One region of the Pediococcus pentosaceus ATCC 25745 genome, then DNA from elsewhere that is predicted to be linked to it. Evidence: a T-box and tRNA genes for the amino acid it is inferred to sense, from the RefSeq annotation. Region 1 holds a T-box; the other holds one or more tRNA genes.

What was found. The T-box of region 1 lies ahead of asnS (asparagine--tRNA ligase). A T-box ahead of a tRNA ligase gene usually reads a tRNA of that ligase, here a tRNA-Asn.
Region 2: it encodes a tRNA-Asn, which carries the amino acid that the T-box ahead of asnS (asparagine--tRNA ligase) is inferred to sense. The anticodon was not compared.

What each region holds. Positions count from the first base shown of each region.
Region 1 is NC_008525.1:600,060-607,484, forward strand. Features, by position in the region: RNA gene ssrA (transfer-messenger RNA) at 196-564, opposite strand; gene PEPE_RS09250 (hypothetical protein) at 607-756, opposite strand; gene PEPE_RS02655 (LicD family protein) at 884-1,696, shown strand; gene PEPE_RS02660 (TMEM175 family protein) at 1,712-2,497, shown strand; gene PEPE_RS02665 (SDR family oxidoreductase) at 2,516-3,247, opposite strand; gene PEPE_RS02670 (MerR family transcriptional regulator) at 3,328-3,795, shown strand; T-box leader at 3,858-4,098, shown strand; gene asnS (asparagine--tRNA ligase) at 4,161-5,555, shown strand; gene PEPE_RS02680 (GNAT family N-acetyltransferase) at 5,603-6,043, opposite strand; gene PEPE_RS02685 (helix-turn-helix domain-containing protein) at 6,068-6,829, opposite strand; gene PEPE_RS02690 (FAD-dependent oxidoreductase) at 6,927-7,425, shown strand, end outside.
Region 2 is NC_008525.1:1,499,908-1,507,332, forward strand. Features, by position in the region: gene PEPE_RS07435 (metallophosphoesterase) at 1-583, opposite strand, end outside; gene PEPE_RS07440 (dihydrofolate reductase family protein) at 588-1,121, opposite strand; gene PEPE_RS07445 (peptide MFS transporter) at 1,189-2,655, opposite strand; tRNA gene PEPE_RS07450 (tRNA-Thr) at 2,748-2,820, opposite strand; tRNA gene PEPE_RS07455 (tRNA-Asn) at 2,869-2,941, opposite strand; rRNA gene rrf (5S ribosomal RNA) at 2,948-3,064, opposite strand; rRNA gene PEPE_RS07465 (23S ribosomal RNA) at 3,159-6,082, opposite strand; tRNA gene PEPE_RS07470 (tRNA-Ala) at 6,269-6,341, opposite strand; tRNA gene PEPE_RS07475 (tRNA-Ile) at 6,347-6,421, opposite strand; rRNA gene PEPE_RS07480 (16S ribosomal RNA) at 6,500-7,425, opposite strand, start outside.

The sequences.
Region 1 (7,425 bases):
ATAGAATTTTTTGTAAAAAATAAGTGCTTTAAACCTTGCCATAATAGGAATAAGTACCAAAAAAATTGGCTAAGCTTTTGGCTAAGTTTTAGGTCAATTCTGTGCAATTTTAAGCAAAACATGAATATTTAGAAGTACAAAAAAATCCCGTCATATCAACGTTTTAACGCTGTATACAACGGGAAGGAATAGCAAAAATGGAGTCGGCGGGAGTCGAACCCGCGTCCAAGCATGTCGCCACCATGACATCTACATTCATATTCATACTACTTAAATTTCGCGAAATAAGACGCCGTATGTCGGGGCTTCATTAAAACGCTAGTCTGTAAATCCTCTTCTTAAGCACCCAGGCCAGTACTTAAGCGCAAGTCCACTTCATTTAGGACCCGTATCTAGCCCATGGACGAGACTAGGCGGATCTACGTCAAGCTACTATTAGGCAGCTAAAGCGTAAGAATTGTTATTATTTTTTGCAGTTATAATAAACTGAACGTTTTTACGTAGCCGTAACCTACGAAATGCAGTCATGGCTCGACCCATACCTGTCGAATCCATAACGACCCCAAAATAGAACCTATGATTTATTATATCATAGGATGCCAGGTTTTAACGGCGATTTTTATCGTTTTCAATCGGAATTGGTCGATAAGCTAACTGTTGTTGACCTTGGAGATTGTTTAAAAGACGGTCAAGCAATTCTGAATTTTGGAGGTTCTTTAAAAGGTAATCCAGCAAAGCATTTTTAGTTTTTTTCATGAGAAATTCCTCCTTCTATATGCACCCATCATAATACATGATTCAAGAAAGTCAAACAGTTTTGCCTATTGCTTAACTATTCCTTAAATGTCACAATTTAAGTAACTAGGAAAAGAGGAGGAGAGCCATGAGCCAGATTGATGAAATTCATCGAGTCGAGATTGAGATGTTAAAAGTTATTATCGAAATTTGCGATAAACATGATATTAAATACATGCTAATCGGTGGAACATTGCTGGGGGCGATCCGGCACGGCGGATTTATTCCATGGGATGATGATGTCGATCTAGGGATGACGCGTGAAAATTACGACGAGTTCGCTAGGGTCGCGCCAGTTGAGTTCCAAAATACACATTACTTTATGCAAACGGCGGATACGGATCCCAATTTTGCATTTAGTTATATGAAGGTTTTAGATACTAATACTTATATAGAAGAAAAAAATAATGTTAATGATGCCCACAAGGGAATTTTTATTGATATTTTTCCTTTTGATAAGGTTCCTCGTCAACCTGAAATTCGCCAGGCAGTCTACAATCGCTTTAAGATTAATGACGCCGCAATTCTCGTACGGCTAGGGTACAACATTATCAAAACACCATTCCGTAAAGCGCCTAATGAGAAGCCTTTAGAGTTGTTCATGAGTGTAGCCAAGTTAAAAGAGCGACGTGAAAATATCATGCGTCTGTATGATAATGAACCATTTCATCATTATAAAAACTATGCTTCTCAGTACGCCTATGATAAAGAAGTTTTAAGTCAGTCCGAATTAATAGAACTAACCACGCATAAGTTTGAATCCATTGAAGTTTCGATTCCCAAACACTACGACCGTATTTTGAAACGGATGTATGGTGATTACATGCAGCTGCCACCAGAAAAAGAACGCGTTTCTAAGCACATTGATACGGTGATTATTAATGGAAAACGAATCGAATAGAACCGAGGAATTTTAATGGAAAAACTAAAAGAGCGCATGGATGCGTTTAGTGACGCGGTCATTGCGATTATCATTACAATTATGGTATTGGAATTGCCAATCCCCAAGCATGATTTATTTAGCGAATATATGCAATTTGGTAAAGCAGTTGGAATCTTTTTTATTAGTTTTTGTTTTGTAGCAAATATTTGGTACCAACATTCCATGTTATTTAATGATGCAAAAACAATGAATGATCATATTTTTATTCGGGAATTCATTTTTTTAGCTTTCTTAAGTTTGATGCCAATTTTTACAAAAATTATTACTTACGATACCAATCGGACAACGGTTTTAGCCTATGGAATTTTAAATATTATTGTTAATGGATTGTTTGTAAGGCTTAGCTATGCGGTCATCAAACAAAAATATACCGATCAACAAGATATTAAACGTATTTTTCATAAGGTCTACGGTAATCATAATAACTTTTTGGGTTATGCCAGTATTACCATCTTGGTTTTAGCGTACTTTTTCCCTAAAGCGATGGTGGTCGTTTACTTAGCGATGCCCGTTATTTCTTTTGTGACGACACGCCATGATTATACGGACTTACAAGATGTCGCACAGTTACCTAAAAATGAAAAGGAACAGTTCTTAGAGACGTCAGGTAGTAGTCTTCGTGAATTGCGTCTAATGCAACGTGAAATTATGCGTAAATATCGTGGAAAAGGCCGCAATAATCCTGAAATGCAGGCCGAACTAACGGCACTATTCCAGAGTCACCCAGAATTGAAAAATAAAAGAGGCCGTCGCTTTTAATGCGATGACCTCTTTTATTTAACTATCTTGACGAGTGGCTGCGATTGCTAATTCACGGATGTTAACCGCTTGTGGCATATCATAAATGAACTTAACACTTTCAGCAACATGTTTGGGATCCATCGTGATACCACCCATACTCTTTTTCCATTCGCCATAATCGACCAAGGCATTTTGGTCAGTAACGTGGGTGAGGAGTTCAGTTTCAGCAGCGCCTGGGGCAACCATTGAGATTCGGACATTTTTACCAGAAACTTCTTCTCGGATAGTTTCGCTAAGTCTATGAACACCGAATTTAGAAGCAACATAAGCCGCATGGTTAACGAAGGTCTTCTTACCAGCTAGGGATGACATATTAATGATGGTTCCATGTTCGCGCTCTAACATGCTGGGTAAAATAATTTGGGTTCCATTTAAAACGCCCATAACATTAGTATCCAACATGGTTTGCCACTCGGTTGGGCTTTGGGTAGTCACGTTGCCTAATAGCATCACCCCAGCGTTGTTAACGAGTAAGTCAACTGGTCCAAATTTAGCTTCAGCATGTTCAATAGCTGTTTTAAATTGAGCTTGATCTGTTACATCGACGCTTTCAATCATGACGTTTTCAAAGTTAAGCGGTAAAGCTTGAATCTTTTCAACTCGGCGACCTAGTAATAATTCAGGGTAACCTGCCTGATTAAAAATTTTGGCTATTTCTGCTCCAAAACCAGAGCTAGCACCAGTAATAACAATTAATGGTTTATTCATATTATGTACCTACCTTTGTTTTATGATATATTTGATGTTACTACTTGGAGTTAACTCCAAGTCAAGGAGAAATTTTAAAAATGAAAACATATTTAATTGGCGATATTGCTAAAAAAATGAATGTAACAACCGATACTTTACGTTATTACGATAAAGAAGGGCTATTACCTTTTGCTAAAAGAAATGAAGCGGGTAGGCGAATTTTCACGGAAGATGATTTAGGATACGTGGAAGTGATTAACTGCCTGAAAAAATCGGCGGTGCCTGTCAAAGAAATTGGTCAATTTATCGAGTGCTGTATGCAAGGGGATCAAACCTTAGAACAACGCTATGACTTTATGGTTAAACGAGAAGCAGCCTTGGAGCGGCAAATTAAAGAATTAGAAACGCAGCTCGCGTTCTTAAGATGGAAGAAGTGGTATTACGCCCGGGCTAAAGCCGCTAAAACGGAATCAGTTAATTTTAAACCAGGTACTCAGAGATCAGATCCAGCCTTATATGATCATTATCAAAAACTCCATCCTGCTTCAAATAAATTTATCGAGTAAAAGTGCGATTTGAAATTTACAAAACTGAATTTATATGCTAATCTAACGAGAAGTAGATATAATTATCAACCGTAAGAAGAACGAGTATTTAAAGCCCATAACTTAAAGCGAATTGAGGATAGTGCGAGCTCAAAAAGTTATTCTTTTAAGAAAAACATCTTCTTTGTTTCTAAGCTGAAATCACAGTAGGCTTAGACGGGGCCGGCCCGTTACAGCTTGGAAAGCATTTCGATGCTTATTTTAAGATGTTTAATTTAATTAAACGAATTTTGGGTGGTACCGCGAAAGTCCTTCGTCCCTTCTGGGAGGAGGACTTTTTTATTTGTACCGGACTTTTTACGAGGATAAGAATGGAGGATTTATTCATGGAAAACACATTAGTTAAAACACTCTACTCTCAAGCAGAACATGATGCTGACGTAGAAGTGGAAGTAACTGGCTGGTTAAAAACCATCCGTTCTTCAAAGAAAATTAGCTTTTTAGAAATTAACGATGGTTCTTACATCAAGAATGTTCAAGTTATCATGGACAACAATGCCCTTGAAAACTCTGAAGAAATTCGTAAGGCAGCAATCTATTCTACAATCAAAGTTGTAGGTAAAGTGGCTGATACACCTAAGGCTAAGCAACCATTTGAAATTCAAGCTAGTTCAATCACAATTTTAGGTAGCTCAAACAGTGACTACCCATTGCAAAAGAAGGAACATACTCCTGAATTCTTGCGGGAACAAGCTCATTTACGTCCTCGGACAAACACTTTCTATGCTGTTTTCCGGATTCGTTCATTGGTTTCTTTTGCTGTTCATCAATTCTTACAAAGCAACAACTTTGTTTACGTTAACACACCGATCATCACCAGCAGTGATACTGAAGGTGCCGGTGAAATGTTCAAGGTAACAACGCTAGATTTGAACAACTTACCTAAGAACGAAGCTGGGGAAGTAGATTCAAGCAAGGACTTCTTCAAACAACCTACCAACTTAACCGTTAGTGGACAATTGAATGCAGAAGCTTTTGCTTTGGCTTTTAGAAATGTTTATACATTCGGCCCAGCCTTTAGAGCTGAAAACTCACATACTACGCGTCATGCTTCAGAATTCTGGATGATTGAACCAGAAATGGCCTTTGCTAACCTTCAAGATATTATGAATACTTCTGAAGATTTGTTGAAGTACGTGGTTAACTATCTTTTGGAAAATGCTAAAGAAGAATTGGAATTCTTGAACGGTGCCGTTGATCCAGAATTAAAAGCTCGTTTGGAAGCTACTAAGGATGCTGACTTTGCCCGAGTTTCATACACAGAAGCCATCGACATCTTAATGAATGCCGATCAAGAGTTTGAAAACCCAGTCGAATGGGGCATTGATTTACAAACTGAACACGAAAGATACTTAAGTGAAAAGGTATATCAAAAACCTGTCTTCATCACGGATTATCCTAAGGACATCAAGGCCTTCTACATGCGTGAAAATGAAGACCACAAGACTGTAGCTGCAGTTGACCTTTTGGTTCCTGGTATCGGTGAATTAATCGGTGGTAGTCAACGTGAAGAACGTCTCGACAAGATCAACGAAAAGATTGCCGAATTCCATCTCGATCCTAAGGAATACGAATGGTACGCTGAACTAAGAAAATACGGAGAAACTGAACATTCTGGTTTCGGAATTGGATTCGAAAGATTACTTATGTACGTAACCGGAATCGAAAACATCCGCGATGTAATTCCATTCCCTCGTACACCAGGAAATGCTAGTTTCTAATTTAATCGTTAAAATAAAAAGCACCCAATCACAGATTGGATGCTTTTTTATTTAACCATCTTATAATTTAAAAAATAAGTGTTGCGTAGCAGTGCACAATTAGTGTGAATAATATGATAGCCCATTTTCTCGAAAAAAGGGACTGCTGTAATAGAGGCATAAGTAGAATATTCAGAGGATGTAATGGTTTGCTCTAATTTGTTTACTAGGCTAGTAGCGATTCGTTGACGTTGATATTTAGGATGAACAAAAAGATGGTCTAAGTACCCAGATGTACTCATATCTGCAAATCCAATAACGCCAGAAGAATTAATGGCTACTAGAGCGATATTATTTAAAGTAGATTTTTTCCACTTTTGTTTATCAATGTTACTCCATACTTCAATTTGTTTTTGATTATAATCTTTTTGATTAGTTTCACGAATAGACTTAGAAATCATCATTAAAGTTGAATCTTCGTCAGTGATTTGATATTTCCTAATATGCATTTTATTATCCTATCTTTTGGTATGTTAAATAATATGATTTTTTCGATATGTACGTGGTGAGCATCCTAAATGGGTGGTGAAAACCTTACTTAGATAAAATGGGTCTGTAAAACCGGTTTGTTCGGAAATTTCTGCTAACGTTAGATTTGTAGTGATTAGTAGTTTTTGAACTTTTTTCAATTTTATTTTTGTGTAAAAACAGACGGGAGTTTCACCTATTGTTTTTTTGAAAATCCTTGAAAAATAAGCGGTACTTGTATTGGTAAATTGGGCTATTTCACTAATTGAAAGAGAAGAATTGTGTTCCATAAGTTCAATTGCAGAATTAATAATGTTATTTCTAGATAATGCTTGTTTCGGTTCTATAGGTTTAAATTTTTTTATTTTTAAAAGCATGAAGAAATCTTCTACGATATGATTTTGGATATAATGTGAATCTGTGTTTAAACTGAAATTTGTTTTACGTAGAAATTCACAGTTTTCATAAAAGCGATGTGATCCTAAGTGGTGTTTACCTATAAAAGTCGGTGTGACTGGATCGGGGATTACTCTAATGAAATGGAAACACATCGGTTCAAGCATATTACGTTTGAATTTGACATAAGGCGGAATTAATAAAATATCATTGGCAGAAGCGATTCCGGAATATTGAGAAAATTCAAATTCACAGGAACCGCTTTCGATAATATACATCACATAATTGGAGCCGATATCAGATTCTAGTTGAAAACTAGGTTTGTTTTCCCAGTATGTATATCCTTGTGTTAGAGTGGCCAAAAGTATCACCTCTTTTTGGTCAAAATAATACATGTTTTGGGCTTAAAAGTAAATGGAGTGGAGAATTCCTTTGTAGTACTGTTAAGACAAAAGGAGGGATAACAAAATGGTGACAATGTTAAAGAGGAAGGTTAATTCTGATATAACTGTTATTGGGGGAGGACTGGCTGGAATTTGTGGAGCTATTGCAGCAGCTCGTCTTGGACAAAAAGTTAGTTTAGTCCAGAATCGTGGAGTACTGGGAGGTAATTCTAGTAGTGAGGTACGTGTTTGGGTAGCTGGTGCTACTAAACATGGTGTGAATCGTTATGCTCGAGAGACGGGGATAATGGGAGAGTTATTTGTTGAAAACCAGTATCGTAATCCTGAAGGAAATCCTTATTTATGGGATGTACTTTTGATGGAAAAGGTTAAAGCAGAACCAAATATTCAACTATTTTTAAACACTGAAGTGACCTCGATAGTAATGAATCAAGATAAAACAATTAAAAGCGTTACTGGTTTTATGTCAGCATCAGAAACTTTACTAGAATTTGAAAGCGGTTACTTCATTGACTGTACGGGCGATGGTTTAATCGGGTTCTTAGCGGGAGCTGAATTTAATA
Region 2 (7,425 bases), 900 kb from region 1:
TCCAAAAGCGGGCATCTTCGGAATAATGAATATACTCATGTCTTACTGCAAAGTGAGTCATAAATAACACTTTTCTCCGACTGGCCTGCTGCATTTGTTGTTCAGTTTGCTTCAACACAATATTCATTCGTTCAATATCTGACATAGGCTGTTCAATTCCAGTATCAATCCAGAAAGACTTTTTCCAACGCCAAAACTGTTCGGTGGTTTTATCAACATTATCTGCAAACGTATAGTCGTACCACCCATTATTTCCAATAATACGCCATTTAGTCCCAGGAACGTCATAGAACTGGTTATGTAAGTATAATGGGCTTAAATTTGATTCTAATTGATTATAGTCGATATCGTTCAACATATCATGATTTCCGGCTATGAAAAAAACTTTAGTGTGTTCTCCCACTAATTCCTGTAGCTTTTCCACGTACTGCATGCTTCGATTAAATTTATTAAATAGGTCTCCTGCTATTAAATATACTCCCACATGTTGTTTTAAAAGATACTCGGCTTGTTTTTGAGCCATTTGATTTTCATCTATTTTGTTCACATCGAAATGATTGTCGCTAGTTGCTGCAATTTTCAAACTATTAACCTCTCTGATAAATCGAATATACTAATTCGTTTTTTTGATATACATCTATAAGACGGACCGGGACTTGCTCCTCTAATCGATCAAAAAGTCGAATACCTGATCCTAAAAAAATCGGGACCGTTGTTAAAATATATGTATCAATTAAATTGGCTTGCACGAGCGGATCAATAAGCTTAGCTCCTCCCACAATCCAAACGTCTTTTCCCTTCTCCTTTTGGATCCTTTTAACTAATTCTACTGGCGACTGTTTCCAGTATTTAATCTTATCTGTATCTTCCCCTAGGTGAGACGTAACAATATACGTCTGCCGATCTGCGTAAACATATTTTTCCGGAGATAATTTTTGTGTTACTTGTTCATAGGTAGTTCTTCCCATAATAACCGTATCTATTTTGGAATACATTTTCTCATAACTGTCATCACTTTCGGTACCATGGACATTTTTCTCCAACCAATCAACGGCACCTTGATCGTCAGCAATGTAATTATCAATACTCATTGCAATAAAAAGTATTACTTTTCTAGCCATAAATCCCTCCAAAATAAAAAGATGAACTAAGCATAACCTAGTTCATCTCTTGAATTCAAATATTTAATTATCTAATCCCTTGCATCTTCTTAGTAATCCATGGTGAACAAATTAATAGTACGAGTGCAAAGACTAGTGTTACAAGACCTAATACAATAAAGTAAGCTACTTCATGTCCTGGGTAGAAGCGAACTAACTGAGCGTTAATTGCTTGTCCAGCAGCATCGGCTAAGAACCACATACTCATCATTTGAGAAGCAAATGCAGCAGGTGCCAATTTGGTTGTTACAGATAAACCAATTGGTGAGATTAACATTTCACCAATTTCAACAATTGCCCAGCTACCAACTAACCAAAGAGCATTAACCTTACCATCAGTACCAAACATCAAACCAGGTAAAGCAATAAATAAGTATGATAGACCCGTAAATACAAGTCCATACGTAAATTTCTTAGGTGATGAAGGTTGCTTCTTACCTAACTTAGTCCATAGCCATGCAAAAATTGGTGTATAAAGCATGATGAATAATGGATTAAGGGACTGGAAGTTAGCGGGCGTAATATGCATCCAACCGTAGTTTAATTGAGTACGATCAGCAGCAAATAATGCTAAAACAACTGAACCTTGTTCTTCAATTGCCCAGAATAACGTTGCAGCGATAAATAATGGCACATAAGCCCATAAACGTGAACGTTCTGTTTTAGAAACCTTACTACTTGAAAACATGATGATAAAGTAAACAATTGGAGCAATAACAGCAATAATACTAATTAATAGAACAACATTATCAATTGTTAATGCATTAGCAACAAACATAACCACTAAAATTAATGCTAATACAATCACACCCATTAAAACTCGAAGACTAAATTTTTTGACTTCATCGGGTTGAATTGGATCTGATGGATATAAACTATCTTTATTTAAATATTTTTTACCATCAATATAATATTGGACTAATCCAAAGAACATACCAATTGCAGCTAATGAGAATCCAGCATGGAAACTCATATTAAAACCAACCCACGAAACAATTATGGGAGCTAATAAAGCACCTAGATTAATACCGAAAACAAAAATACTAAATCCGGCATCACGTCTCGTATCCTCCACGGAATATAGTGATCCAACCATTTCAGAAACATTTGGTTTTAACATACCAGTACCAGCAACAATTAAAGCAATTGATACTAGTAGGGCCGCCCCACCGAAAGGAAGTGAAAGTGCAATATGACCAAACATGATCAATACACCACCGTAAAATACGGTTTTTCGACTACCTAAAATTCGGTCACTGATAAACCCACCAGCAACACTAGCTAGATAAACCAGTGAACCATAAATGGCCATTACTGAAGCAGCAGTGGCTTGACTAAAGCCTAAACCACCCTTGGTTACAGCGTAATACATGTAATAAATTAAAATTGCACGCATACCGTAGTAACTGAAACGTTCCCACATTTCCGTGAAGAACAACGTCATTAATCCACGTGGTTGACCAAGAAATGCTGTATCCTTATCTTGTGTATTCAATTGTATATTTCCTCCATAATTTTCGCCTTAAAAACAAAGACTGTATATGAAAAAATGCGCCTTAACTTAACATTAAGGCGCATCCAAACAAATGCCGGCTAGGTGAGTCGAACACCTGACCTACGGTTTACGATACCGCCGCTCTACCAACTGAGCTAAGCCGGCATATAACAAAAGGATGCTAACTTTCCAGTTAACATCCATACAGCCTAACTCCGGCAGGCGGACTCGAACCGTCGACACCCTGATTAACAGTCAGATGCTCTACCAACTGAGCTATGCCGGAATAAACGCATGGCAACGTCCTACCCTCGCAGGGGGCGATCCCCCAACTACTCTCGGCGTTAAGAAGCTTGACTTCTGTGTTCGACATGGGAACAGGTATATCCTTCTCACTATCGTCACCACACTCTGTGCTAACTTACGTTATCACTTGAGAAAACTTTTGCTCTCTCAAAACTGAACAATATCTATTTTTTCCTTCGAGATTCAACCACTTCTACTTGGTTAAGTCCTCGACCGATTAGTACTAGTCCGCTCCATGTATCACTACACTTCCACTTCTAGCCTATCTACCTGATCATCTTTCAGGGGTCTTACTTGCCCGAAGGCAATGGGAAATCTAATCTCGAGGTGAGTTTCACACTTAGATGCTTTCAGCGTTTATCTCATCCACACATAGCTACCCAGCGATGCTCCTGGCGGAACAACTGGTACACCAGCGGTGTGTCCATCCCGGTCCTCTCGTACTAAGGACAGCGCCTCTCAAATTTCCTACGCCCGCGACGGATAGGGACCGAACTGTCTCACGACGTTCTGAACCCAGCTCGCGTACCGCTTTAATGGGCGAACAGCCCAACCCTTGGGACCGACTACAGCCCCAGGATGCGATGAGCCGACATCGAGGTGCCAAACCTCCCCGTCGATGTGAACTCTTGGGGGAGATAAGCCTGTTATCCCCAGGGTAGCTTTTATCCGTTGAGCGATGGCCCTTCCATACGGTACCACCGGATCACTAAGCCCGACTTTCGTCCCTGCTCGACCTGTCTGTCTCGCAGTCAAGCTCCCTTCTGCCTTTACACTCTACGAATGATTTCCAACCATTCTGAGGGAACCTTTGGGCGCCTCCGTTACTCTTTAGGAGGCGACCGCCCCAGTCAAACTGCCCACCAGACACTGTCTCCCGCCACGATTAGTGGCGCGGGTTAGAGGGTTCATACAACGAGGGTAGTATCCCACCATTGCCTCCTCCGAAACTAGCGTTCCGGATTCTACGGCTCCTACCTATCCTGTACAAGCTGTACAAACACTCAATATCAAGTTACAGTAAAGCTCCATGGGGTCTTTCCGTCCTGTCGCGGGTAACCCGCATCTTCACGGGTATTATAATTTCACCGAGTCTCTCGTTGAGACAGTGCCCAGATCGTTACGCCTTTCGTGCGGGTCGGAACTTACCCGACAAGGAATTTCGCTACCTTAGGACCGTTATAGTTACGGCCGCCGTTTACTGGGGCTTCAGTTCAGAGCTTCGCTTACGCTAACTCATTCCCTTAACCTTCCAGCACCGGGCAGGCGTCAGCCCCTATACGTCATCTTACGATTTTGCAGAAACCTGTGTTTTTGATAAACAGTCGCCTGGGCCTTTTCACTGCGGCTGATCTTGCGATCAGCACCCCTTCTCCCGAAGTTACGGGGTCATTTTGCCGAGTTCCTTAACGAGAGTTCTCTCGCTCACCTTAGGATACTCTCCTCGACTACCTGTGTCGGTTTGCGGTACGGGTAGCTAAACTCTAACTAGAAGCTTTTCTCGGCAGTGTGACGTCAGGAACTTCGCTACTTAAATTTCGCTCCCCATCACAGCTTGTCCTTAAGAAGTAAAGCATTTGACTCTACTTCAGACTTACTGCTTGGACACCCTTTTCCAGCTGGGTGCTTTCCTTAGCCTACTGCGTCCCTCCATTGTTCAAACAAGTTTAACTAGTACAGGAATATCAACCTGTTATCCATCGCCTACGCCTCTCGGCCTCGGCTTAGGTCCCGACTAACCCTGGGAGGACGAGCCTTCCCCAGGAAACCTTAGTCATACGGTGGATAGGATTCTCACCTATCTTTCGCTACTCATACCGGCATTCTCACTTCTAAGCGCTCCAACAGTCCTCACGGTCTGCCTTCATTGCCCTTAGAACGCTCTCCTATCACGCCACCTAATGGTGGCATCCACAGTCTCGGTAATATGTTTAAGCCCCGGTACATTTTCGGCGCAGAATCACTCGACTAGTGAGCTATTACGCACTCTTTAAATGGTGGCTGCTTCTGAGCCAACATCCTAGTTGTCTATGCAACTCCACATCCTTTTCCACTTAACATATATTTAGGGACCTTAACTGGTGGTCTGGGCTGTTCCCCTTTCGACGATGGATCTTATCACTCACCGTCTGACTCCCGGACATAAATCGATGGCATTCGGAGTTTATCTGAATTCGGTAACCCTTGATGGGCCCCTAGTCCAAACAGTGGCTCTACCTCCACGATCCTAATTCCGAGGCTAGCCCTAAAGCTATTTCGGAGAGAACCAGCTATCTCCAAGTTCGTTTGGAATTTCACCGCTACCCACACCTCATCTCAGCACTTTTCAACGTACACGAGTTCGGTCCTCCAGTGCATTTTACTGCACCTTCAACCTGGACATGGGTAGGTCACTTGGTTTCGGGTCTACATCCGCATACTTATATCGCCCTATTCAGACTCGCTTTCGCTTCGGCTCCGTCTCTTCAACTTAACCTGGCATACGAACGTAACTCGCCGGTTCATTCTACAAAAGGCACGCCATCACCCATTAACGGGCTCTGACTTCTTGTAGGCACATGGTTTCAGGAACTATTTCACTCCCCTTCCGGGGTGCTTTTCACCTTTCCCTCACGGTACTGGTTCACTATCGGTCACTAGGTAGTATTTAGCCTTGGGAGATGGTCCTCCCGGATTCCGACGGAATTTCACGTGCTCCGCCGTACTCAGGATCCTGAACTGAGAGAACTTGATTTAACTTACGGGGCTATCACCCTCTCTGGCGAATCTTCCCAGATTCTTCAGCTATCAAGTTCTTTGGTAACTCAAATGTTCAGTCCTACAACCCCAGGAAGCAAGCTTCCTGGTTTGGGCTCTTCCCGTTTCGCTCGCCGCTACTCAGGGAATCGAATTTTCTTTCTGTTCCTGCGGGTACTGAGATGTTTCAGTTCCCCACGTTTACCTTCACACATCCTATGTATTCAGATGCGGATAATAGTCGATTAAAACTATTGGGTTGCCCCATTCGGAAATCCCCGGATCAAAGCTTACTTACAGCTCCCCGAGGCATATCGGTGTTAGTCCCGTCCTTCATCGGCTCCTAGTACCAAGGCATTCACCATGCGCCCTTCCTAACTTAACCTATCTTTACCTACGGTAAAGTGATTAATTGAGTTTAGCGATTAATCTTTGAACTAATCTTGTTTTATAACTCTTTAAATTACGCGGTTTTCTCTCGGTTTAATTATGATTAACAATTAAAATTAGAAAATTATAGATATTATTCAGTTTTCAAAGAACAAAAGAATAAACAACCTTAGTTGTTTAATGGAGAATAGCGGGATCGAACCGCTGACCTCCTGCGTGCAAGGCAGGCGCTCTCCCAGCTGAGCTAATTCCCCATGTATGGGCCTAAATGGACTCGAACCATCGACCTCACGCTTATCAGGCGTGCGCTCTAAACCAGCTGAGCTATAGGCCCGATACGCGTGCTCTGAGAGTAGACCTCTCAAAACTAAACAAAACTTTGACATAGTGTGGGTTTCCGTTTATTCCTTAGAAAGGAGGTGATCCAGCCGCAGGTACTCCTACGGCTACCTTGTTACGACTTCACCCTAATCATCTGTCCCACCTTAGACGGCTAGCTCCTAAAAGGTTACCCCACCGGCTTTGGGTGTTACAAACTCTCATGGTGTGACGGGCGGTGTGTACAAGGCCCGGGAACGTATTCACCGCGGCATGCTGATCCGCGATTACTAGCGATTCCGACTTCGTGTAGGCGAGTTGCAGCCTACAGTCCGAACTGAGAATGGTTTTAAGAGATTAGCTTAACCTCGCGGTCTCGCGACTCGTTGTACCATCCATTGTAGCACGTGTGTAGCCCAGGTCATAAGGGGCATGATGATTTGACGTCGTCCCCACCTTCCTCCGGTTTGTCACCGGCAGTCTCACTAGAGTGCCCAACTTAATGCTGGCAACTAGTAATAAGGGTTGCGCTCGTTGCGGGACTTAACCCAACATCTCACGACACGAGCTGACGACAACCATGCACCACCTGTCATTCTGTCCCCGAAGGGAACCTCTAATCTCTTAGACTGTCAGAAGATGTCAAGACCTGGTAAGGTTCTTCGCGTAGCTTCGAATTAAACCACATGCTCCACCGCTTGTGCGGGCCCCCGTCAATTCTTTTGAGTTTCAACCTTGCGGTCGTACTCCCCAGGCGGATTACTTAATGCGTTAGCTGCAGCACTGAAGGGCGGAAACCCTCCAACACTTAGTAATCATCGTTTACGGCATGGACTACCAGGGTATCTAATCCTGTTCGCTACCCATGCTTTCGAGCCTCAGCGTCAGTTGCAGACCAGACAGCCGCCTTCGCCACTGGTGTTCTTCCATATATCTACGCATTTCACCGCTACACATGGAGTTCCACTGTCCTCTTCTGCACTCAAGTCTCCCAGTTTCCAATGCACTTCTTCGGTTGAG